2 linked regions of the Flexistipes sp. genome follow. The protein of the gene in region 1 binds, or shares a complex with, the protein of each later gene. Links are inferred from orthologs where the notes say so. Each region holds a gene or a part of one and is shown in the gene's direction. Other genes may lie near its edges.

Region 1 (6,110 bases):
AGTTTTGAGTGAGCTGGGACTGAGCTTAGGAATGGATTTGGAGAGTATCGGTTATACTGAGAAAAATGAATCTGAGGGAGAGGAATAAATGCGTCACAGAATATCCGGAAAAAAGTTAGGTAAATCAACACCACATAGATATGCTATGTTGAGAAACATGGCTAAATCTTTAGTGGAACATGGAAGAATAGAAACAACTGTAGACAGAGCGAAGACTCTCAGACAGTTTGTTGAGCCCTTGATCACACTTGGCAAAAAAGGTGATGTTTCCGCCAGGAGACTCGCTTTAAGACGACTCCCCGATAAAAAAGCGGTTCACAGGATTTTCGATGAAATATCACCTAAATTCAAAAACAGACCGGGTGGATACACCAGGATACTGAAAACTGGATACAGGGAAGGTGATAACGCTAATTCTGCAATAATAGAATTTGTAGAGGATATCAGTACACCCGGGCAATCTTCGGAAAATGAGGAAACTGCAGAAAAAAGTGAATAAGCATATATGAATAAATCAGATATGAAAAGGGGGGTTAAAAGCCCCCCTTTTTTTTTAGAAGCAAAAAATCTGAATTTTTCAAGAAACAATGAAATAATTTTGAAGGATATCAATTTCACCGGCGCTTTTAGTGGAGTCTGTCTTATCAAAGGAATGGTGGGCACAGGCAAAACCACACTTTTGAAATTAATTGCAGATATCTTTGAACCCGATTCCGGCATGGTCTCGCTTAAATATAAAGATGTAGAAAGTACTAAATATTTTGTTCATGCCAACCCCGAATTTAATTTTGTAATGGGAAACGTCCAGGATGAGATTAAAATAGCAGGATTGAACTCTGATAAGTTTGACAGCTACAATAATATGGATATTGATGAATTATCAGGCGGTCAGCTTAAAAAACTATCCGTTTTGATTGCAGTTGAAAGCAATAAGGATATTGTTATAATAGATGAGCCCTTTGAGATGCTTGATGATAATGAAATGATGAATGTCTATGAAACAATAGTGGAGAAATCCGGTAAAAAGGGATTTGTTATTGCTACACATGAAAATATTCTGGATGATGTAGCTGAAGTGATAATTAATCTGTGAGAGATAGATGTATTTTTATGCTGATCAGCTGAGCTTGTCTGCGGATGGGAAAACAATATTTCATGATATTTCTTTTGAGCTTTTAAAAGGCAGTATTACATGTGTTTACGGATGCAATGGTTCCGGAAAAACAGTGTTGCTAAAAACATTATTGGGGCTCATACAACCTGACAGAGGGGAAATTAGAAAGTTTGTTGATAATAATGAAATAGGTGCCTGTCTGCAGTTTCCGGAACACCTTATATATCATTCAACAGTTGAGAAAGAAATCATAAGCTTAACTTCAGACAGAGGATTGGCTGATGAGGTTTTGCAAAATCTGGGGCTGACAGGTAAAAGTACAGTTTCTCCTATGCTTTTAAGTGAGGGGCAAAAAAGACTGATGTTTCTCATGTCGCTGTTTGTTTCGCATACACTGGTTTTTATCGACGAGCCTTTTACATCTCTTGACCGCAGGAGTATTAATTTTATCGCTGATAAAATGAAAGTTTACGCCGGAAATGGTAAAAGCATTCTTTATACCACAAACAGGGTCAGGCAAACTGTTCATGCTGATAAGATTGTTAAATTATAGAGGTTTGTTATGAGAATAGAAGATCAGTTTGTTTTTTATGGCAAAAAATGTGTAGAAGAGGGGATGACAACCTCATTCTTCGGTAATATTTCTTTTTTGCAGGGTGATCTGCTGTATATTACTGCATCAGGAGCTATGCTTGACGATCTGGGACAAAATGATATTTTGCAGCTTAATATTAAAAAGGAATTTCCTGCTGAAAAAAGTGCTTCATCTGAATTGTGTGTTCATCGTAAGATATATGAAAGAACATCTTTTAAAAGCGTAATACACACCCACAGCTTATATACAGTTATTCTTTCAAAGCATGAATCACAACTTTCATTTCAGCTTTCCGAAGTGTTGCCTTTCCTGGAGAACATACCGGTTGTTGAAGGCAGAAGCGGCAGTATGCAGCTGGCTGAGAATGTGGCGTCTGCCGCCGAAAAAAGCTGTCTTGTGGTTGTGAAGGAACATGGTGTATTTGCCCAGGCTTCATCATTGAAAGAAGCCTATGTCAGAATTTCAGCTTTGGAATATGTCAGCAAAAAGACCGTCCTTGAACAGATATATTATCGGGGATGATGTGTGAATGTACTAAATGTTAAGTATATTAATAAAAGCTACGCTGCCGATCCTGTTTTCCGTGATGTTTCGTTTTCTGTTAACAAAGGTGAGAAGGTTGCACTTATCGGACAAAACGGCAGTGGCAAATCCACCCTTTTGAAGATTATTTCCGGGGACATTCCGGCAGATTCCGGTGATATTATTCTGGCCAAGTCATCAAAAATCGCTTCGATCAGCCAGGAAACCTGTTTTAAAGGGACACTGTTTGAGTTTATGACTGAAGATTACAGAGACTTATTAAAGATGGAAACAGAGATGCAGAAGCATCTGACACCTGATGAGCTGGATTCATTAATGCTGAAGTATGAAAAGGAAGGCGGATATGAATATAAAGCAAAAATAAGGACAGTACTTAAAGGTCTCGGTTTTGCAGAATCTGAGTGGGAGAGAGATTTCGGCGAATTATCCGGCGGGGAAAAGATAAGGGGGAAACTTGCAAGAGTATTAGCCGGCAGAGGCGATATTCTGCTGTTGGACGAGCCTACGAACCATCTTGATATCGGTATGATTATCTGGCTGGAAAATTTTATTAAGAATACGGACAAAACAGTTATTTTTGTGAGTCATGACAGAAGATTTATCAGAAATACAGCAACAGGTGTTCTCTATTTGGCTGATAAAAATCTGATGAGTTTTAACTTGAATTATGAAGAATTTGAAAAGCATTTGAATATAGAGATTGAAAAGGGAAGAAAGCAGAAACGTTTAATTGATGACAGGAAAAAAGAGCTTGAAGAGTTTATCAGGAAATACAGGGCAGGTATTAAATCCAAGCAGGTAACAATGAGAGAAAAAATGCTAGATGATTTAGAAAATCAGGAAAAGAGTCTATTTACACCCGAAAAAAACAATACATCATCTTTTGATATAGGCAAAAACAGAGAGGAAAATGCAACGGTCCTTGATGTTACTAAGCTTGGGATAGGTTATGGAAGCGATATTATAAAAGAAAACATTTCCTTTAAATTATACAAAGGAGAAAAAACTGCTCTTATAGGTTCTAATGGCACAGGAAAATCGACTTTTCTGAAAGTGATTGCGGGGCGTATGAAAGGGTTATCCGGTGATTTTTCTCTGGGCAGCAGGGTGCAGGTTGGGTATCTGGATCAGAATTTTGAAAATTTGAATTCGGATCACACTGTCATGGAAGAGCTTCTGAATATGAGCACTGAGCTTGATGTGAATGACGTGCTGAGTACAGCTGCAAGACTTGGGCTTGAAAGTGAAGATATGAATAAAAAAATCGAAGTACTCAGCGGTGGTGAGAAAACCAGGGTTTGTTTTATTAAACTTGTTTTAAAAGGTGCCAACTTTCTTATACTTGATGAGCCTACCAACCATCTGGACATTGAGGGTGTAAAAGCTCTGAAGGAAGCACTGTTGAGGTTTTCCGGTGCAGTTTTGCTTGTTTCCCATGACAGATACTTTCTGGAAGGTATCGCAGATAAATATATAGTATTTAAAGATACAGGCATTTTTGAGGATTATGGCAGTATTGATAATATTATTGAAAAGTATTCTTTGCAGTATCAGTCTGTTAATGATAAGAAAAAACGAGAGAGTAAAAATATTAGTGTTAAAAAGAAACGGGTTAACAATTTTAAAGTGGATCAGGCTAAAGAGATGATCCTGGAGATAGAAGATCAGCTGGAAGAGCTTTATTCGGAAAGAAACGAACTGGAAACGGAATGGGAACGTCTGGCCGAGGTGAATAAAAATATAGATTCTCTTGAAGAAGAATTAATTTATAAGTATGATGAGCTGGAAAAATTAGAAAAGGGGGAAGTATGAATCTTTTTGAAGAATCCAAAAAATATATACCGGGCGGTGTAAACAGTCCGGTAAGGGCTTTTGGTTCTGTTGGTGGAGATCCGGTTTTTATCAAAAGAGCTCATGGTTCTAAAGTGTATGATATCAATGATAAAGAATACCTTGACTATATCTGCTCATGGGGTCCTTTGATTTTAGGCCATGCAGACGAGGATGTGGTTAATGCCGTGGTCAATGCTGCCAAAAATGGTACGAGTTTTGGTGCCCCCACTGAGCTGGAGCTGAAACTTGCAAAAAAAGTTGTGGAAAATGTTCCGTCTATGGATATGGTCCGCATGGTGAACTCAGGCACTGAAGCAGTAATGTCGGCAATCAGAGTGGCAAGGGCATATACCGAAAAGGATAAAATAATAAAATTTGAAGGATGTTATCACGGTCATTCAGACGGTCTGCTTGTTAAAGCCGGCAGTGCGGCACTGACTTTCGGTCAGCCCAGCAGCCCTGGTGTTCCGGATGATTATGCAAAAAATACATTGGTGGCTGAGTATAATAATCTCGATTCAGTTAAAAAGCTGGTGAAAGAAAATAAAGGGGAAGTTGCTGCAGTTATTGTGGAGCCAGTGGCCGGCAATATGGGTGTTGTACTGCCAAAAGACGGTTTTTTGAAAGATTTGGAAGAATTTTGTAAAAATGAAGGTATCCTGCTTATTTTTGATGAAGTAATAACAGGCTTCAGACTTGCTCCCGGCGGGGCAGGTGAATATTTTGGTGTTGATGCTGACCTTACAACGATGGGTAAAATTATAGGAGGAGGTCTTCCTGTTGGTGCCTATGGCGGCAAGAAGGAAATTATGGAGATGGTTTCTCCCACCGGACCAGTTACTCAGGCCGGGACGCTGAGCGGAAATCCATTGGCTATGGCTGCAGGTCTGGCTACTCTTGATAAAGTCTGCGCTCCCGGATTTCATAAAAACTTAGCTGAGAAATCGGAAAAACTTTGGCAGGGAATGCGTGATAATTGCAGAAAACTCAATGTGAATTATGCTTTCAATACTATAGAGTCTATGGGTTGTTTGTTTTTCAAAGAAGGTGAAGTCACCAGTTTTAAAGAGGCTACATCCAGCGATACGGATAAGTTTGCGAAGTTTTTCCACGGGATGTTGAAACAGGGGATTACGATAGCTCCCAGTCAATTTGAGGCTACTTTTGTATCCGATAAACATTCTGATGAAGATATTGAGTACACTATTAAAGCACATTACAATGCGCTTAAAGATTTATAGAAGATTAAGATGAAGCTAGTCCTTATTGTGCTGAACAAAACCGATCTTTTGGAGGAGGTTATTGAATACTTCGTGGAAAAAGATGTGAAGGGCGGTACAGTAATGGATTCGGTAGGTATGGGCAAGATTCTTACATATGATATTCCTATATTTGCTGCTTTTAAAGAGCTCATGGTTGGCAGTAAGGCATCCAATAAGGTTGTTTTTACCACAGTGGAGAATGAGCTTCTGGAAGATTTTATGAGCGGGCTGGATAAAATTATCAATTTCGATGAGCCAGGTACAGGTGTTGCTTTTACGATAGATATAGATAATGCTTACGGGCTTGCTTCAAGATAACGCTGAGAAAGGGATATTGATGAGTAAAGGAAAGTTTGATAAAAATTCCAGACAATGGCTTAACGCAAGTACCATAGGTATTTCCATGGTGCTTGCCATTGTTGTGGGAACCCTTATGGGTGTGTATCTCGATAAATATTTTGGTACCAAACCCTGGCTGACACTTATTTTTATGATTTTGGGAATAATAGCAGGTTTTAAAAATGTTTTTTATTTCTTAAAGAAGACGGATATATATGATAAAAACGATAAAGACGATGAGAATTAAAAAAATCGTAATAATCTCATTGATTTTTTTTGTGATTTTGTATACAGTATTCAAGATTTTCTACAGCGGTACTTTTGCGTTAAGCCTTGCAGCAGGCTGGGCTGTTTCGTTTGGCAATTTTATAGGACTTGCGTTTAAACTGAAGAGCACACTTAACGGTGGATATGCAAAGGCTTT
Region 2 (17,642 bases), on another replicon or contig:
GCTGGCTACACCGGCATCTATATTGCCCCCGTAAAACTCCACTTTACTCATAAGATCTCCGCTTTTCAGCCATACGTCTGAAAAGAGAGTTCCTATACCGTTATCGGCTTCACTTTCTGCAAATAAGCCGCCTTTAATGAAAACATTCAGAGAAATAATATCACTCTGCTCAAGTTTATTTGTTATAAACATTCCGTTATTTTTAAGCATATTTTTCTCACCTGCAAAAGTTGTGACCGAAGTCATTACTACGACAAATAGGATTATTGAGATTTTTTTCATAAAATTATCCTTATTACACCTGTATACAAATCTATCATTAAACACACCCTGCAGTCAACGTGCTTCTTATTTCACAAATTTCTGCAATAAAAGATAAACAAGGAATTGTTTAGTTCAGAAGAACTTTTTCTGCTCAGCCGGACATCTTAAATGTTATCAATATATACGGATATTTATACACATTTTAAATTTCTTGAACTTTAAAAAAATTCTGCTATCTACTATGAAAACAATAGAGAGGTGAAATGTGGGTAGTATTGGTTTTTTATTGCAATTGGCAGGATTATTTGCCGGCATTGGAGGAATAATCTGTTACATAATAAGTATTAATAAAAATTCCGAATTATACGGGAAAACGGCGAACAGCCTTCTCCTTGTTCAGGCCGGGCTGATTTCAGCTGCCACCCTTGTCCTGATATATGCCCTCGCCACCGGCTATTTCAAAATGGAATATGTGGCCCAATATACTGACAGGGCACTGCCCATGATTTACAAAATAAGTGCATGGTGGGCAGGTCAGGCCGGATCCCTTTTTTTCTGGGGTTGGCTCGTCAGTGTATTCGCAGTTATAGAACTCTACCGCATACGAAACTATTCTCTGAAGTACAAAAGCTCTGTACTGCTTACCATGATAATAACTTCAACCTTTTTCTATCTTTTAACCACGTTTCTAGTCAATCCGTTTAAAGAACTCAATTTCTTCCCCAATGACGGAATGGGCATGAATCCATTGTTGCAGAATCCCGGGATGCTGTACCATCCTCCCACCCTTTATCTTGGTTTCGTGGGATTCACAATACCGTTGGGTCATGCTGTCGCTTCTTTTCTAACAGCTGACAGGACGGGGTTTTGGGTAAAAGATACAAGAAAATGGTCGTTAATAACCTGGATTTTTCTTACAATCGGTATTGTTCTTGGCGGTCAGTGGGCTTATGTGGAGCTCGGCTGGGGCGGATACTGGGCATGGGATCCTGTGGAAAACGCGTCCCTGCTTCCCTGGTTTACTGCAACAGCGTTTCTGCATTCCGCTGTAATGCTGGAAAGAAAACATAAGTTAAAAATCTGGACATATGCTTTGATTCTGGTGACATTCGAGCTGTGCATTTTCGGTACTTTTCTCACAAGAAGCGGTGTCATCGATTCCGTTCACAGTTTCGGCAAATCTTCTTTGGGAAGCTTTTTTCTATGGTTTATCGTTATAACAACCGGAGCTTTTCTCTATTTTCTTTTCAAAAGCAAAGATGAAATCAAAGACGAAGGTGAATTTACCATTTCCTCCAAAGAAGGGCTCTTCTTTGTCACAAACTGGCTTTTTGTAGGTCTTATGGCAGTAGTGTTTTTTGGTACGACCCTGCCGATTTTCTCTCAATTGGCCGGCTCAAAACTCAGCGTGGGCATACCGTATTACAACAAGGTATCAATTCCTTTTTTTATGGCTATTCTCGTACTCAGCGGCATTTGCCCGTTGGTTCCATACGGCCGTAACGGACTCAAATCCAGCATAAAGGCACTTTGGCCGTCACTTATTTTCATGGTACTGGCCACCGCAGGAATTTACGCATACGGATATACAAAAATTATCCCCCTTGTACTCTTCGCTTTTGCTTCGTTCTCACTGTTTACCATCCTTCTGCAGTTTTTTAACGGCATGAGAAAAAATGGTGCAGGAATAATTTTCAGAAACAGAAGATTTTACGGAGGATTAATTATTCATCTTGGCGTTATGATTATGGCTTACGGGGTTATAGCTTCTTCATTTTATAATGTTAAAATAGACAAAGTGGTTTCTCCGGGAAATACAATTGATATGCACCAATCACTTAAAAATTCGCTGCCTGCCGGGAAAGCAGAAATTTTAACAGGGATCACACCTGATTTTGAACTCTTTGTGGGAAATCTTAAAGTGCAGGAGAGAAAGAATTACGTCTCCGTTTATGCACCTGTGGATGTAAAAAAGAACGGGAGCTACAAGGTTACAATGACGCCGGAAAGACGTTTTTATAAAAACAACGAACAGCCCTTTGCAGAGGTTGCAATTTACACCAAAGCAGGAGGTGATTTATATTTGATACTTGCTTCTTATTCAAAACCTGATAATGTGATCGGCATACAGGCTATCTATGAACCGTTTATAGTATGGATTTGGATAGGTTGCGCCCTGATGGTTACAGGCGGACTGTACACAATCAGCTACAAAAGGAAAGATAGTGACATCAAAACTAATTAAGCTTGATGAGATTACTAAAAGATACGGATATCTGGAGGCCTTAAAAAAGGTCTCCTTTTATTTGGACAGAGGTGAATTTCTCTCTATATTCGGTCCCAACGGGGCAGGAAAATCCACACTCCTTAAGGTTCTGTCATCGCAGACAAGGCCGAGTTCAGGTCAGATTTTTTTTGACGGAATAAAGCTTGGTGATCTGCCCAACGATTTCAGAAGAAATTTCGGAGTCATTTCACATCAGCCTTTTCTGTATGAAAACCTGTCTGCCGAGGCTAATCTGAAATTTTACGGTAAGCTATACGGACTAAAGGAAGTAGACAAGAAAATTGATGATATTCTGAATAAAGTGGAACTGTCAGACAGAAAGAGCGATTATGTCAGAAATTTTTCAAGAGGAATGCTACAAAGGCTCTCTATAGCGAGAAGTCTTCTGCATGATCCTGAAATCATTCTCCTGGATGAGCCCTATACCGGCCTTGATCAACATGCATCTTACATACTTTCAAATATACTCAAAGAACAGTTTAATCACAGCAAGACAATCATTATGGTAACTCACAATCTTAACCGAGGCTACGACTTAGCTTCCAAAGTTGCCATTATGAAAAGGGGAAAAATCGTATTTTTTGATGATAAGGTAAATATCCCCGAATACGAGTTTGAAGACATATATTTAGCCAAGGTGTCGTAGGTTTATTTATGAAAAACTATCTCAAGACTGTTTTTAATATTGTTGAAAAAGACCTGCTACTGGAATTGAAATCAAAGGAAGTGGTGGTCTCCATGCTTCTCTTTTCACTTCTTGTGGTTATCGTTTTCAGCTTTATCTTTGAACCGGGGGCCGCATACAAAGACAATCTTGTTGGCGGTATCCTGTGGATGGCAATAATATTTTCAGGCGTACTGGGGCTCAATAAATCAATGCTGAACGAAATCACCGGCGGCAATCTGAATGCACTTCTTTTAGCGCCGGTTGACAGAAGTGCCGTTTTTTTCGGTAAAGTGTTTTCCAATTTTCTCTTTCTCATAATTATGGAAATAATTACAGTGCCCATTTTTATGGTCTTTTATAATATTAATATCTTTGCCAACTCCCTGATGAGTATTGTAGTGCTTGCACTTGGCACATACGGTTTCGCGGTTTTGGGGACACTTTTTTCATTAATCTCGGTAAAAACAAAAACCCGGGAAATAATGCTCCCTTTGCTGCTTTTGCCCCTTATGATACCAATCATACTTGCCGGAATTCAGTGTATGAATATATATATACTGGGAGAAGATGTAGCCGAATCTTATAAATGGCTGAAACTGATCGGAGCGTTTGACGTAATTTTTACCGCTGTTATTTTTGCAATTTTCGATTACATAGTAGAGGAGTAGTGTATGAAACTAAATGCTCTAATTGATGCTCTGACTTTTCTGGCCGTTGCTCTGGGGCTTTATTTTGCCTTTATCTACGCACCGGTTGAGAATGTTATGGGCCCGATTCAGAAGATTTTTTACTTTCACGTCGCATCTGCCTGGATAAGCTTTTTTGCCTTCTTTGTAACATTTATCTGCAGCTTTTTTGTGCTTTTTACAAATAGATACATCTTTGATGACATTGCCTCCGGTTCTGCAGAAATCGGAATTATCTTCTGTACCATAGTCTTGATTACAGGTCCGATATGGGCGAAACCTATTTGGGGAACATGGTGGACATGGGACCCCCGATTAACGACAACGTTAATTCTGTGGTTTATCTATGTGGGCTACTTGATGCTGCGAAAATTTTTGGATGAAGAAGATAAAAGAGCAAAATTTTCAGCTGCTCTCGGCATTATTGGATTTATCGATGTTCCCATAGTATTCTTTTCAATAAGATGGTGGAGAACAATTCATCCGAATGTACTCCAGAAAGGCGGCGGTGGTCTTGCCCCTGAAATGCTTACAGCTCTTTTTGTATCCATTTTTGCTTTTACACTGCTGTACATAATGATGATGGTCAAGACCGTGATAGTAAAACATATGTTTCGCAGATATGAAAAAATCGCTTCAAACAAGGGGGAAATATGAAGAATTTTTGGTTTTTATTTAGTGCATACATGGTAATTTGGGCTGCCATCTTCGGATATATTCTTAAGCTGAACGGCAAAATGAAAGAATTAAAGTTAAAGCTGGACAAGCTTGAATCTGAAACGAAAGAACCGTAAAGAATTGTTCATTCAAACATATAACAAAGGGGCACAATAAGGTTGTGCCCCACACCCTAAAATAAAATTCAGTTTTTACTGTCCGGCATCAGCCTGAGTAAATGTCCTGGTACCAAGCTCTTTGTCTATCATAAAAATACCGTTACCCTGACCGTCCACAAGTTTTAAGTTGTCGATTATCTCATTGACAGATGCTTCCTCTTCCACCTGCTCAGTGATGAACCACTGTAAAAATGCGTTTGTAGCATGATCTTTCTCACTGAGTGCTAAATCCACAAGCTCGTAAATACTTTTTGTAATAAACTGCTCGTGTTCAAGTGTTTTCTCAAAAACTTCAAGAGATGAAGAAAATTTGGTTTCCGGCTTATCAATCTTCAACAGATCAACTTCAGCACCCTGGTCAAGAAGGTAAGTATAGAATTTCATTGCGTGGAAATTTTCCTCCTGGTACTGCACATAAAACCAGTTGGCAAAGCCTTTAAGTCCTCTGTTTTCGCTCCAGGCTGACATAGCAAGATACAGATATGCCGAGAAAAACTCATTATTCAGCTGTTTATTAAGCGCCTGCTCCATTTTTTTGCTTATCATAAAATCCTCCTTTACCTTTGCTGTTTAGCAGTATTAATTTATAACATAATTTAACCCTTATTTATAGAAATTTTCATAATTTATTGTAAATTTTTACCATAATCGATATAATATATTATGAAACTTTCTCACAGGATTGAATTTGCAATAATTGTGTGGTAAAAATTTATTTAAGGATTTATGATGATAACGGAAAAAAATCTTCTTCAGTCAGGATTTATCTGTTTACAAACTATTCTGAATATCCGTTTAAAATGTAAAAAAAATGTTGGAGGGATAAATTTATGAAACGTATCTTGATAGTTCTGCCAATTTTAATTGTTTTTGTTTCATGTGCGCCTAAAAACCAGGCTCTTAATAATAGTATCAGTGCTATGAATCAGGAAATAGTGGATCTGCAAAAATCAATAGCCAATCTTAAAATGGAAAATGATGAGCTTGACAGAAAAATCACTGTAAATAAAACAAAAATAAACACAAATTCCCAGGCAATCTCAGATATTAACAATGATGTCACCTATCTGACTAATGAAATTTCGATGACAAAAGAGCGTTTGGAAACATCGAAACCTGTTGTGCAGTCCGGAGATAATAAAATTATGTCTGAAGACAATCAAACACAGAATGCGAAAAATGAATCCGCTGAGCAGACTGACAATCAAATAGTTATTATTGAAGACAAATTTTCAGATAAAGGCAGTCTGTACAGCTATGCCTATGAACTTTTCAAATCAGGTAAATATTACGAAAGCAGGCAGAAATTTAATGAATTTCTTTCATTATACCCCAAAGACAGCCTTTCGGACAACGCAAAATACTGGATAGCTGAAACTTATTACTCTCAAAACAATTACAACAAGGCTATCGAGAATATTAAACAAATGATCAGGGAATACCCTGACGGCAATAAAGTTCCTGCCGGCTATCTTAAAATGGGGCTGGCTTATAATGAACTTGGCAACAGGAATGAAGCTGTCAAAATACTTAAAGAACTTACCCAAAAATTCCCGGCTTCCGGCGTAGCTGCAAGAGCAAAGGAATTTTTGGCAAAGTGGGAGTAAAGTATGTTTAGAATAATTTTATTGATGTGCATATTTTTCACCTTTACTGCAGCCTCTGCTCAGCAAAAGTATATTATAGAAAAGGGCGATACTTTGTGGGATATTGCAGGGGAATTTTACGACAATAATTTCCAGTGGCCAATTATCTGGAAGTATAATACCTATATTAATGATCCCGATCTTATATTTCCGGAAGACAAACTTGTAATCCCCATCCTCTTCGGCGGAAAAAGCTATCATCTGGCTGATAATACTTCATTAATAAAACTTACTTCGGACAGCTACGGTTTAGACAATGTTTCCAAAAAGAGTAAAGCCTATGAGTCCAAGCTCTCTTACTACAGCGTTGACTTTCAAAATATAGATAACCTTGAGCTTATAATGGCGGAAAGACCGTCTTTTGAACTTCTTGCAAACGAACTGGAAAGAACATTTGTGGCAACTAACAACATTGTGCGTATCAATGCCGGGCGGGGGGATATCAACACCGGAGATAAACTTACTATATACAGCGTTGAGCAGGAAACACCTTACGGCATAATATACAAAACCGCCGGAGTAGGCACAGTTACCAAAGTGGAGGACAAAACTTCGGTTGTGAAGATAACGGATGCTTTTGAGCCGATAGAAAAAACATTTCTGGCAGACAGGTACAGGGATTTTTCATTTCCGGAACCATCCGGCTACAAAGTTGTAAACTCAGACATAACAGGCTCTATACTTTTTATGACCAATAATATGCGTATATCCGGAGAGGGGTACAGGTGTATCATTAACCTTGGCTATGAAGACAATGTAAAAGAGGGCGATGTTCTGAATGTGGTTCAAAAGATTGAAGAAGACGGGTACATCAGGAACGTGAAAATAGCAACGATACAGATTATTCATTCCGGCAAAAATACTTCAACTGCTCAAATAATAGACAGCAGAAAAGAAATATCACAAGGTAACAAAGTAATTCTGCACAAAGTTGCAATAAGATAAATTTTTAAAAAGTACCTTTTTCAGACAAACTTTAAGACTCCGCCCATCCTGGCGGAGTCTTTTAAATACGAACTAAAAGCTGAATAATCTTTTAAGTTTATATCCCCAGTATATTATATCCACTGTCAACATATATTACCTCACCTGTAACTCCGCTGGACAACTCACTGCACAAATAAAGGGAAGTATTCGCCACATCATCCCCGGTTATATTTCTTCTTAATGGCGATTTTTCCTCAATACAGGCAAGAATTGTTTTAAAGCCGGAAATACCACTTGCAGCAAGTGTTTTTATCGGACCGGCTGAAATAGCATTTACCCTTATTCCTTTTTCTCCAAGCTCATTAGCCAGATATCTTACAGATGATTCCAAAGCAGCTTTTGCAACTCCCATTACATTGTAATTTTTCACAACTTTCTCTGAGCCGTAGTAGGTCATTGTAATAATAGTGGAGCCTTCACTCATAAAAGGCTCAGCATGCTTTGCCAAATTAACCAAAGAAAAGACGCTTATTTCCATGGCAGTTTTGAATCCTTCCCTGCTTGTATCCACGAATCTTCCCTTCAGATCATCGGCCGGAGCATAAGCCACAGCATGAACAAGAATATCGATATGTCCGAATTTATCAGAGACTGTTTTGAAAGTCTTTTCTATATCTGCATCATCAGTAACATCACATTTTACGCAAAATGCTCCTCCTAACTCTTCAGAAAGTGGTTCAACCCTTCTCTGCAGCTGTTCACCGGCATAGGTAAATCCCAGCTCAACCCCATGCTCTTTAAGCTTTTTTGCTATCGAGTAAGCAATCGATTTTTGATTCGCAACGCCGAAAATCAATGCCTTTTTACCTTTTAAATCCATAATTACCTCCGTTTTAGCACTATATATATTCTATAATTTCATTCACATAATTAATATTTATTATTTCCAAACCACCGGTTATTTTGTCATTTTTGCTAATATCCTGCTTTTTGGTATCGCCTGAGGGCATAAAAACCGTCTTGATGCCGAATTTTGCAGCTTCTTTTAATCTGCTGTCAATGTTGCCAGGCAGCCTGACTTCCCCTGTCAAGCCAACCTCTCCTATAAAAAGTGAACTTTCGGGCGGAAGAGTATCTTTAAAAGATGATATAAGACAAGCACAGATTGCCAGATCGGCGGAGGTTTCGTTTACCTTCAGACCTCCGGCAACGTTAAGAAAAACATCTGCACCCGACAAGTTGATTCCGCATCTTTTTTCCACAATTGCCAAAAGCATCTGGAGTCTGTTTAAATCAAAACCGTTGGCATTTCTTTTGGGAAAGTTAAAGTATGTGCTGCTGACCAAAGCCTGAATTTCTATGAGAAACGCTCTGGTTCCCTCCATTACACATGTCATTATTTTACCGGCACTGTTGTCGGTATTTTCCAAAAAGTCAAACCCGCTGATTTCAACCAGCCCTTCATTACGCATTTCAAAAAGCCCCACCTCATTTGTTGAGCCAAACCGGTTTTTCACAGCTCTTAATATGCGCACACCTTTGGAATAATCACCCTCGAAATAAAGAACGGTATCAACCAGATGTTCAAGAATCTTCGGACCAGCAATAGCCCCCTCTTTAGTCACCTGCCCAACAATAAAAACTGTCAAACCGGTAGATTTTGCAAATTCTACAAGATTATAAGTAATATATTTCACCTGACTCACTGTACCGGCAGGCGATTTTAAGTCATCCGATGCAATAGTCTGTACGGAGTCCAGCACAAGGAAATTATAATCATGGCTGCTGATAGCTGCTTCTACTTCATCAAAATCATTGGTACTTATTATATCAAAATCTAAGTCTTTTAAATGCAGCCTGTCCGCCCTTAACTTTATCTGGGAGCGTGACTCTTCCGAGGAAACGTATAGTACATCCATATTTCCTGACGAAAAGACCGATGTTACCTGAAGCATAATCGTTGACTTACCAACTCCGGGTTCACCTCCCACCAGCACTACAGACCCTTTTACACACCCTCCTCCGAGCACCTGGTCAAGCTCCACAAGACCGGTTTTAAACCTGCTGACCTCAATACCGCCAACATCCTTCAGTTTTTTTATATCCGGCTCTTTTTTACTCCTTGCTGACTCAGAAGATTTTTCAGGAAATTTTTCTTCAAAACTGCCCCAGCTGCCGCATTCGGGGCACCTGCCAGACCATTTCGGAGTAATATATCCGCATTGATTACAAACATAATTAGTTTTTACTTTTGCCATCAGCTGCTATTCCTGTTCTCCGTTATTATATTCCGTATCATTCAGCAGATCGTCAACTGTAATCTGTTTTTCCCGTCTCTTAATATTAAGATGCTCGTAGGCTTTGATGGCAGCAACTCTGCCTCTGGGAGTCTTCTTAATAAAGCCGCAGTAAATAAGAAAAGGCTCGATAACATCTTCTATGGTATCCTTCTCTTCCGACAATGTGGCAGCAATTGTATCAACGCCCACCGGCCCGCCTTCGTACTTCTCTATTATTGACTTAAGGTACCTTCTGTCGGATGTATCCAGCCCTATTACGTCTATCTCCAGCCTGTCAAGACCATGCTTTGCTATTCCTTTTTCAATAATCCCGTTATTATAAACATCGGCAAAGTCCCTTATCCTTCTTAAAAGACGGTGGGCCACCCTCGGAGTCCCCCGGCACCTTCTGGCTATTTCAGCTGCCGCATCTTCTTCTACATCTATCTCCATAATTTTCGATGCCCGCTTAATTATTTCCTTCAACTCATCATCCTGATAAAATTCCAGTCTGAAAATCATACCAAACCTGTCTCTAAGTGGGGAAGTGAGAAGCCCCATACGGGTAGTAGCTCCGATAAGTGTAAAATTTTCAAGATCTATCTTGATAGTTCTGGCAGCAGGCCCCTGACCGATAATTATATCAAGCTGGAAGTCTTCCATCGCGGGATAAAGAATCTCCTCTACACTGGAATGCAGCCTGTGAATTTCATCGATGAAGAGCACATCACCTTCTGACAAATTTGTCAGAACAGCGGCTAAATCTCCGGGTTTTTCTATAACAGGTCCGCTTGTCGCCTTAATATTTACTCCAAGCTCGTTGGCTATTATTGAAGCCAGAGTGGTTTTACCAAGACCGGGCGGACCGTAAAAAAGACAATGATCCAGGCTTTCATTTCTGTTTTTTGTGGCCTCCAGAAAAACCCTGAGATTTTCCTTGATTTTAGTCTGTCCCACATATTCATCCAGAATCTTCGGCCTGATCGTCTGTCCGTCCGGCGCCGGGCGGGTTATATTCAAATCTTCTTCAAGCCTCTCTTTGGAGAATATTTCATTCCTCGCTGTTTTATCTTCGTCAGGCCCTAAAGGAAATTGCGGATCACCGGAACTCATCAAAACTCCTTACTAAGTTTATGCTCTGATACAAATTTTCGCCGAACATTTTGCACCAGTTTTTAGACTGATAAATATATGTAACATAAAATACCAACAAATAATATAAATTGCAACGTCCTATGTTTTTGACGCCCTCCAAATTATTTGCATATGTAAAAACTGTGTTGGAGGATGAGAAGCGCTAAGTAAGCCTCCTGACACTCAACAAATTACTACTTCTCCATCTCCCTTTCTCACTACTTAACTATCTCACTCTTTTAATGGTATGAAATTTTTTGCTTTTATTTTATAGAGTAGTAAGATATCTTCTGTATATTAACTATTTATAAAGGGCACAATGTTATGCTGCATTTACTTTCTATTGTTTCACCGATATTTATTGTTTTGGCACTGGGAAAAATTCTGTCCCTCTTCAATCTTATTAAACCCGATTTCATCAATGCCTCAAACCGGCTGATTTTTTTTGTTTTACTTCCTGCGCTTCTTTTTTACAAAATTGCCCAGGCCGAGATATACACTTCGTTCAATTTAAATATTTTTCTGGTAATGTGCGTAACGGTTTTCAGTATTTTTCTGCTGAGTTTTATAGTGGGCAGAATTTTTCATGTCGGCAAAAAGCAGCTGGGGACGTTTGCCATGAACAATTTCCGGGCAAATTATGCATATATGGGACTCCCCGTAAGTTATTACGCTTTCGGCGATGAAGGATTGATGATTGCGAGCCTTCTCATGGCATTTATCGTACCTTTGGTAAATCTTCTTTCCATAATTTCCCTGTCACTGAATTCTTCCAAAAAAGTCCGGATGTGGACCTTTATTAAAAATACACTTTTAAACCCCCTGGCAATCGGCTGTATTTTGGGGATAGTTTTTTCTCTGGCAAAAATAGAGTTTTATTACTTTATAGATAAAAGTCTCAGTCTTTTAACCGGAGTTACGCTTCCCTTGGCTCTGCTGTGTATCGGAGCTACTATGAAACGTGAAATGATAAGGGGAAATAAACTTTTAATTGCCAATACCCTTCTTATAAAACTGCTTGTAATGCCGTTTACAGCTTTTCTTATAATCAGTACTTTTTCAGAATCAATTTCCCTGACAGGGCAGGTTCTGATTATTATGCTCTCATCACCTGCTGCCACGGTGAACTACGTACTTGCTTCTTCAATGGACGGTGATCCCGATGTTGCAAGCGGAGGAATAATTTTATCAACCGTTTTCTCCCTGTTTACTTACATCTTCTGGCTCGCTGTACTCGTCTGAAATTAGCTGAAACTATTCGTTGCCGTCATTTAAGACTTCATTTACCTTGTTCGATAAAAGTTCTACAGTAAAAGGTTTTTGAAGAAAATAAATCTGATTTTCGGAAATTTCCTTATCGGTAATGTAACTTTTGGGGTATCCGGATATAAACAACGTTTTCATCCCCGGATGAATTTTCGACAGCTTTGATGACAGTTCCTTCCCGTTCATTTCAGGCATTACAACATCAGTAATCAGCAAATCTATACTTTTATTTCTGTTAAGGTATTGTTTTGCTTTCTCCATAGCTTCAGATGCTGAAATTGTAGTTATCACATCATAATTCATCTTTTCCAGCATTTTACTGCTGACAGCAAGAACGGACGGTTCATCTTCAACAAACATAATTCTTTCCCCTTTTCCTTCTGCCGTTCCTGCCTTTACATCCATGGGGGTATCTTCTTCTTTTTGTCTCGGAAGGTAAACTTTAAATGTCGTACCATGTCCCGGTTCGGAGTAAATATTTATAAATCCACCGTTCTGCTTAACTACACCGTAAACAGTAGCCATACCTATTCCCGTCCCTTCACCATTTTTTTTGGTGGTGAAAAACGGTTCGAAAATTTTTTCCTGAATCTCTTTACTCATGCCGCTTCCGTTATCACTGACAGACAGCATTACATAATCACCCGGCTTACAGTTCATGTTTGTGTTACAATAATTCTCGTCCACATGAGCGTTACAGGTTTCAATTACGATTTTTCCATTTTCACCTATAGCATCACGCGCATTTACACAGAGATTTGTCAGTATCTGGCTTATCTGTGAAGGATCAATTTTAACATACCAAAGATCTTGCTCACTACGCCACTCAAGCCGGATATTTTCCCCAACGACTTTATTCAGCATATTTATTATATTTTTTAAGGTATCATTATAATTAAGAACTCTGGGAGAACCACTCTGCTTTCTGGAAAAACTGAGCAGCTGGTTTGTAATTTCCGCCGAACTGCGTGCGGCTTTGCCTATTTCATCAAAATATTCATGAAACTTATCTGAGTTATCTGTCTGCAGCACTCCCAGCTCCGCATAATTCATTATAACACTAAGCATATTGTTAAAGTCATGAGCAATGCCCCCTGCAAGGCGCCCAATAGCTTCAAGTTTGCTGCTCTGATTAAGCTGTTCGTTCAAAATCCGCCGTTCTTCTTCCTCTTTTTTCCTTTGGGTAATATCTCTGACAAAACTTCCATGAAGCACTTCTCCCGCATACTCTATACTTCTCACGGAAACTTCCACAGGCATAAAAGTACCGTCGCTTTTTCGGTGCCTCCTTTCGATAGTCACATTTCTGTTGTTATCGACTTCCTCCCATATACTTTTCCACGTTTTTTCATCAAGTTCCGTATCAATATCAAAAATTGTCATTTCCTGTAATTTATCCCGGGGATAGCCTAACCTGTCGGCCGCAGTTTTATTAGCATATGCAAACCTGCCGTCTTTACGCGTCCAAAAAACAGCATCAGGGGCATCCTCCATAAAGATTTTGTACGTATATATCTCATCTTCATATTTTTTGGATTCGGTTATATCGGTGATATAGCCTTCAAGAACATCAATGCCTTCTGTGTTCCGGCCAACAAGCACCCCCTGCTCCCACACCCATTTGATTTGGCCGCCTTTTGTTATTATCCTATACTTCGTTATAAAATTATCATTTTCCTTTATAGAGCGCTGAACCTCTTCCCATATAGAATCCCGGTCTTCGGGATGGATAATGTTACCATATGAGACCACTTTATTTTCCTCAAGTTCGACAGGGCTATAACCTGTAAGATTAGAGCTGCCTCCGCTGACAAAAATCATACTCCATGCAAAATCATTGAGACATCTGTAGACCATTCCCGGAAGATTGGACATAAGGGTTTCCAGTTGACGCTGTTTCTCATTAACTTCTCTTTCCGCTTTCTTCCTTTCAGTAATATCCTGAACAATTCCTACAATTCCTGTAATTTCACCTTTCCTGTTTTTAAATGTAGCTTTATTAAATATCACATCGTGTACATTGCCTGCATTATCTTTCAATTTGGATTGATAAAGCTGGGTTCCCGGATTATTAAACAATTCACTGTCTTTTTCATAATAAATACGGGCGAAATCTTCACGGCCTATGTCAAAAACTGTTTTTCCTTCCAGTTCTTCTGGTGGTTGCCCGAAAAATTCTCCAAAAGCCTTGTTTACACCCAAATAACGGCCTTCGTTATCCTTATAAAACAAAGGCAGAGGGATGGCATCAAAAATTTCTTTAAGCGTGTATTCTTTTTCATGATATTTGGAATTTTCCGAATTGTTCATCCTTCGCCCGCAGTAAGCTATTAATATTATTAAGTATAAGCTGTTGGTAATATTAAGTCAAATAAATCTGCCGTAATAACCGCTTTTAACACTGCAAATCATTTATGTTTTTATATTTATACCAATTTAGTTTTTTATATATTTTCCTGGTAAAAATCCGGATAACTTTCCAAAACCCCTTTCTTGTAACAATGCCTCCTCACGTCGTTAAGGTATCCCAGTAACCTGTCTTTATCCCTATCCAAAGTACCTTTCAGTGAAAACAGGTTTGATACATGATTCGATCTGAAAATTATTCCCTCACCTCTGATATTTTCTATAAATTCAGCTGCCTCATCAATCAAATGCCGGAACCGGGGGGTGTCAATATATTGAAAATAGTTTTTGCCCCTGCGCAGAAACAGGGTGAGCAGACTTAAGTATTTAGGATTTACTTCACTGATCCAGCGTGCGGAATCCACCGCATGACTGCTGGTGTATTTGACACCCCCTGCACCCAGAATAACCATTACAGAAAAATTGAAGCCGATCTCCTGCAGGCCTTTTATTCTTTCTTTTACTTCATCCGCATCCATACCTTTGTTCATAATTTTGAGAACTTCATTATTTCCGCTCTCAAGCCCGAAATACAACATATCCAGCTTTCTGCTGAAAATTACACGCCAGTCATAATAACTTTTTTCCAGAAGAGCCTGCGGACCTGCATACGATCGGATACTTTCCAGGTTTGGAAATTTTTCATGCAGATAATCCAGAATTTTTAACAAACCTTCGGACGGATATATAGCAGCATCTCCGTCAGCCAGAAAAATGCGTTTTATATGCTTTTTTGTATACTCAGGAATTCCGTCAACTTCATATTTAAATTCCTCAAAAGGCTTTATGCGAAATTTTTTATCCACATACATTCCGCAAAAGGTGCACTTATTGTACGAGCACCCTTCTGTAATTTGAAATATTAAAGATTTAGCCTCACTGGGAGGTCTGTACAGCGGATAAGAATATTCGGGTATATGCATCTTACTCCTCTCACATAATGTATTTTCACAAAAAGATAGTCCATAATTGCTAAAATAACAACACCGGCTAAAATTTCTTGCATCAATCACATAGCACTGTTATTATCTGCCAAAAAGCGGAGTCACACTGATGAGACTATCAAACTATTTTACACCTACACTGAGAGAGACACCCGCTGAAGCCGAAGTGGTAAGTCACAAACTTATGCTCAGAGCCGGCATGATAAGAAAATCAGCAGCGGGCATATACTCATACCTTCCGTTAGGGTTGAAAGTTATTCAAAAAGTGGAACAGATTGTGAGAAAATACATGAACGAATATGGAGCTGTTGAATTGCTGATGCCTGCTGTGTGTTCTGCAGATCTCTGGAGAGAGAGCGGAAGATGGGCGGATTACGGCAAGGAGCTTTTACGCATAAAGGACCGGCATGGCAGGGACTTCTGCATCGGTCCCACTCATGAGGAAGTTATTACTGATATTGTAAGAAACAGTGTCAAAAGTTACAAACAGCTGCCTCTAAACCTCTACCAAATACAAACAAAATTCAGAGACGAGGTACGCCCCCGTTTCGGCCTTATGAGGGGCAGAGAGTTTATAATGAAGGATGCATATTCTTTTGACATAAACGATGAGGCTGCCGAAAAAAGTTATAAGCAGATGCACGCTGCGTATTGTAAAATTTTTGAGGCCTGTAACCTTAAGTACAAAGTCGTCGAAGCTGACTCCGGAGCGATTGGAGGATCATTTTCTCATGAATTTATGGTGCTTGCCGATACCGGTGAAGACTTTGTGATAAGCTGCAATAGTTGTGATTATTCTGCAAATATGGAGAAAGCCGTCACTGCAGACAACTACGCTAAAGATGATGAAAAAATATTGCCCTCCCAACAGGTGGAAACCCCCGGACAAAAGACAGTGGAGGAGGTAGCAAATTTTCTTGGTGTAAATATCAGCAAAATTGTAAAGACCCTTATACTGAAAACTGCTGAAGATTTCGTCGCTCTTATGGTCAGGGGTGATCATGAAGCCAACCTGGTAAAATTAAAAAACTATCTGGATGTTGTTAATGTGGATTTTGCAAGCGAAAAAGAAATAGAGGAAATCACAGGCGGTGCCATGGGATTTTCAGGCCCTGTAAACCTTCCTTTGCCCATTTATGCCGATAATGCCGTAAAATATATAAAAAACTTTGTAGTGGGCGGCAATGCAAAAGATGTTCATCTGAAAAATGTAAATATTGGTGAGGATTTCACAGTAAAACAATTCGGAGATTTCCGTACAGCCGAACCCGGAGATGAATGCCCTAAATGCGGTAAAGGTACTTATGTAATAACAAAAGGAATAGAAGTGGGACATATTTTCAAGTTGGGAACAAAATACTCAGAAAGTATGAACGCCACATATCTTGATAAAGATGGAAAGCAGAAACATATGATTATGGGCTGCTACGGGATTGGGATAGGCAGAACTGCAGCCGCGGCTATTGAGCAGAACCACGATGATGCAGGTATCATTTGGCCTCCCCAGCTTGCGCCGTTTGAGGTTGTTGTTGTGCCTGTTAATACAAACGATGAAAATGTAGTCAATGTGGCAGAAACAATTTATCTCAAGCTTCTGAAAAAAGGTGTGGATGTTGTCATTGACGACAGAGACGAGCGTGCGGGAGTAAAATTCAACGATGCCGATCTAATCGGATACCCTTTGAGAATAAATGTCGGCAAAAAGACTCTCAAAGAGGGGAATATAGAAATATTTATCCGGAAAGACAAAGAGCTAATTTCTGTTAAAAGGGAAGATTCCGTTAACAAAACACTTGAGCTTCTTGAAAGCTTAAAAAGCTCCGGTAGATAATGCTCATATTTATTTGCAAGTTTTAAAATATACATCTTGGGCGGGCATTTAATTTATTTACTGCCCGCTTGAAAACAAAAATTCAACTGTTTCTCCGGACTTCCTACTATAAACCAAAACGTATAACCATTCACCCATCACGCTTAACGTATTACGGTATCTCACGCTTTCGTTGATAAATGTTCTATCCTTTTTAAAAGGGGAGGATGGGAATAATGAATCTTTACGTAAAGAGGGTGCGGCAACGGAAAGGATAAATTGTCCTTGTGCAAATGGACAAGCGTGTCAGCCATTGTATCCCGCTCACCTGTAAGTTTGACGGCAAATGTGTCAGCCTCATATTCATGTTTACGTGAAAAGAATGATGAAACCGGCTCAAAAAATTTTCCAACTGGACTGAGAATAACAGAGATTATAAATAAACCTGTAAATATTGACTTTTCAAAACCGAGGGCGTGGTAGATAAATT

The links.
Region 2: the proteins of UMU13_RS04000 (region 1) and ccsA are in contact, whole or in part, in a solved structure (PDB 8CE8), measured with the Escherichia coli proteins. The link is inferred for Flexistipes sp. from one-to-one orthologs.

The regions. Positions count from the first base shown.
Region 1 is NZ_JAXKVW010000003.1:193,515-199,624, forward strand. The notes cover bases 1-2,883. They hold UMU13_RS04000 (ABC transporter ATP-binding protein), read left to right. Parts: upstream 1-1,100; coding sequence 1,101-1,667; downstream 1,668-2,883. Other genes in these bases: UMU13_RS03985 (DNA-directed RNA polymerase subunit alpha), read left to right, coding at 1-88; rplQ (50S ribosomal protein L17), read left to right, coding at 89-499; UMU13_RS03995 (ATP-binding cassette domain-containing protein), read left to right, coding at 506-1,093; UMU13_RS04005 (class II aldolase/adducin family protein), read left to right, coding at 1,677-2,231; abc-f (ribosomal protection-like ABC-F family protein), read left to right, coding at 2,235-2,883. In the rest of the region: more of abc-f, read left to right, coding at 2,884-4,064; hemL (glutamate-1-semialdehyde 2,1-aminomutase), read left to right, coding at 4,061-5,326; UMU13_RS04020 (hypothetical protein), read left to right, coding at 5,336-5,665; UMU13_RS04025 (AtpZ/AtpI family protein), read left to right, coding at 5,685-5,933; UMU13_RS04030 (ATP synthase subunit I), read left to right, coding at 5,902-6,110. UniProt on the Escherichia coli protein: Part of the ABC transporter complex CcmAB involved in the biogenesis of c-type cytochromes; once thought to export heme, this seems not to be the case, but its exact role is uncertain. Responsible for energy coupling to the transport system.
Region 2 is NZ_JAXKVW010000001.1:153,120-170,761, forward strand. Bases 2,737-5,725 are described here. They hold ccsA (cytochrome c biogenesis protein CcsA), read left to right. Parts: upstream 2,737-3,889; coding sequence 3,890-4,561; downstream 4,562-5,725. Other genes in these bases: UMU13_RS00670 (ABC transporter ATP-binding protein), read left to right, coding at 2,737-3,197; UMU13_RS00675 (heme exporter protein CcmB), read left to right, coding at 3,206-3,886; UMU13_RS00685 (CcmD family protein), read left to right, coding at 4,558-4,698; UMU13_RS00690 (ferritin), read right to left, coding at 4,774-5,286; ybgF (tol-pal system protein YbgF), read left to right, coding at 5,571-5,725. In the rest of the region: UMU13_RS00660 (M16 family metallopeptidase), read right to left, coding at 1-282; UMU13_RS00665 (heme lyase CcmF/NrfE family subunit), read left to right, coding at 530-2,509; more of UMU13_RS00670, read left to right, coding at 2,490-2,736; more of ybgF, read left to right, coding at 5,726-6,347; UMU13_RS00700 (LysM peptidoglycan-binding domain-containing protein), read left to right, coding at 6,351-7,331; UMU13_RS00705 (enoyl-ACP reductase FabI), read right to left, coding at 7,429-8,193; DNA repair protein RadA, read right to left, coding at 8,213-9,571; Holliday junction branch migration DNA helicase RuvB, read right to left, coding at 9,578-10,705; UMU13_RS00720 (AEC family transporter), read left to right, coding at 11,051-11,968; UMU13_RS00725 (PAS domain-containing hybrid sensor histidine kinase/response regulator), read right to left, coding at 11,981-14,302; UMU13_RS00730 (radical SAM protein), read right to left, coding at 14,437-15,321; UMU13_RS00735 (proline--tRNA ligase), read left to right, coding at 15,452-17,173; UMU13_RS00740 (M48 family metallopeptidase), read right to left, coding at 17,335-17,642. UniProt on the Escherichia coli protein: Required for the export of heme to the periplasm for the biogenesis of c-type cytochromes.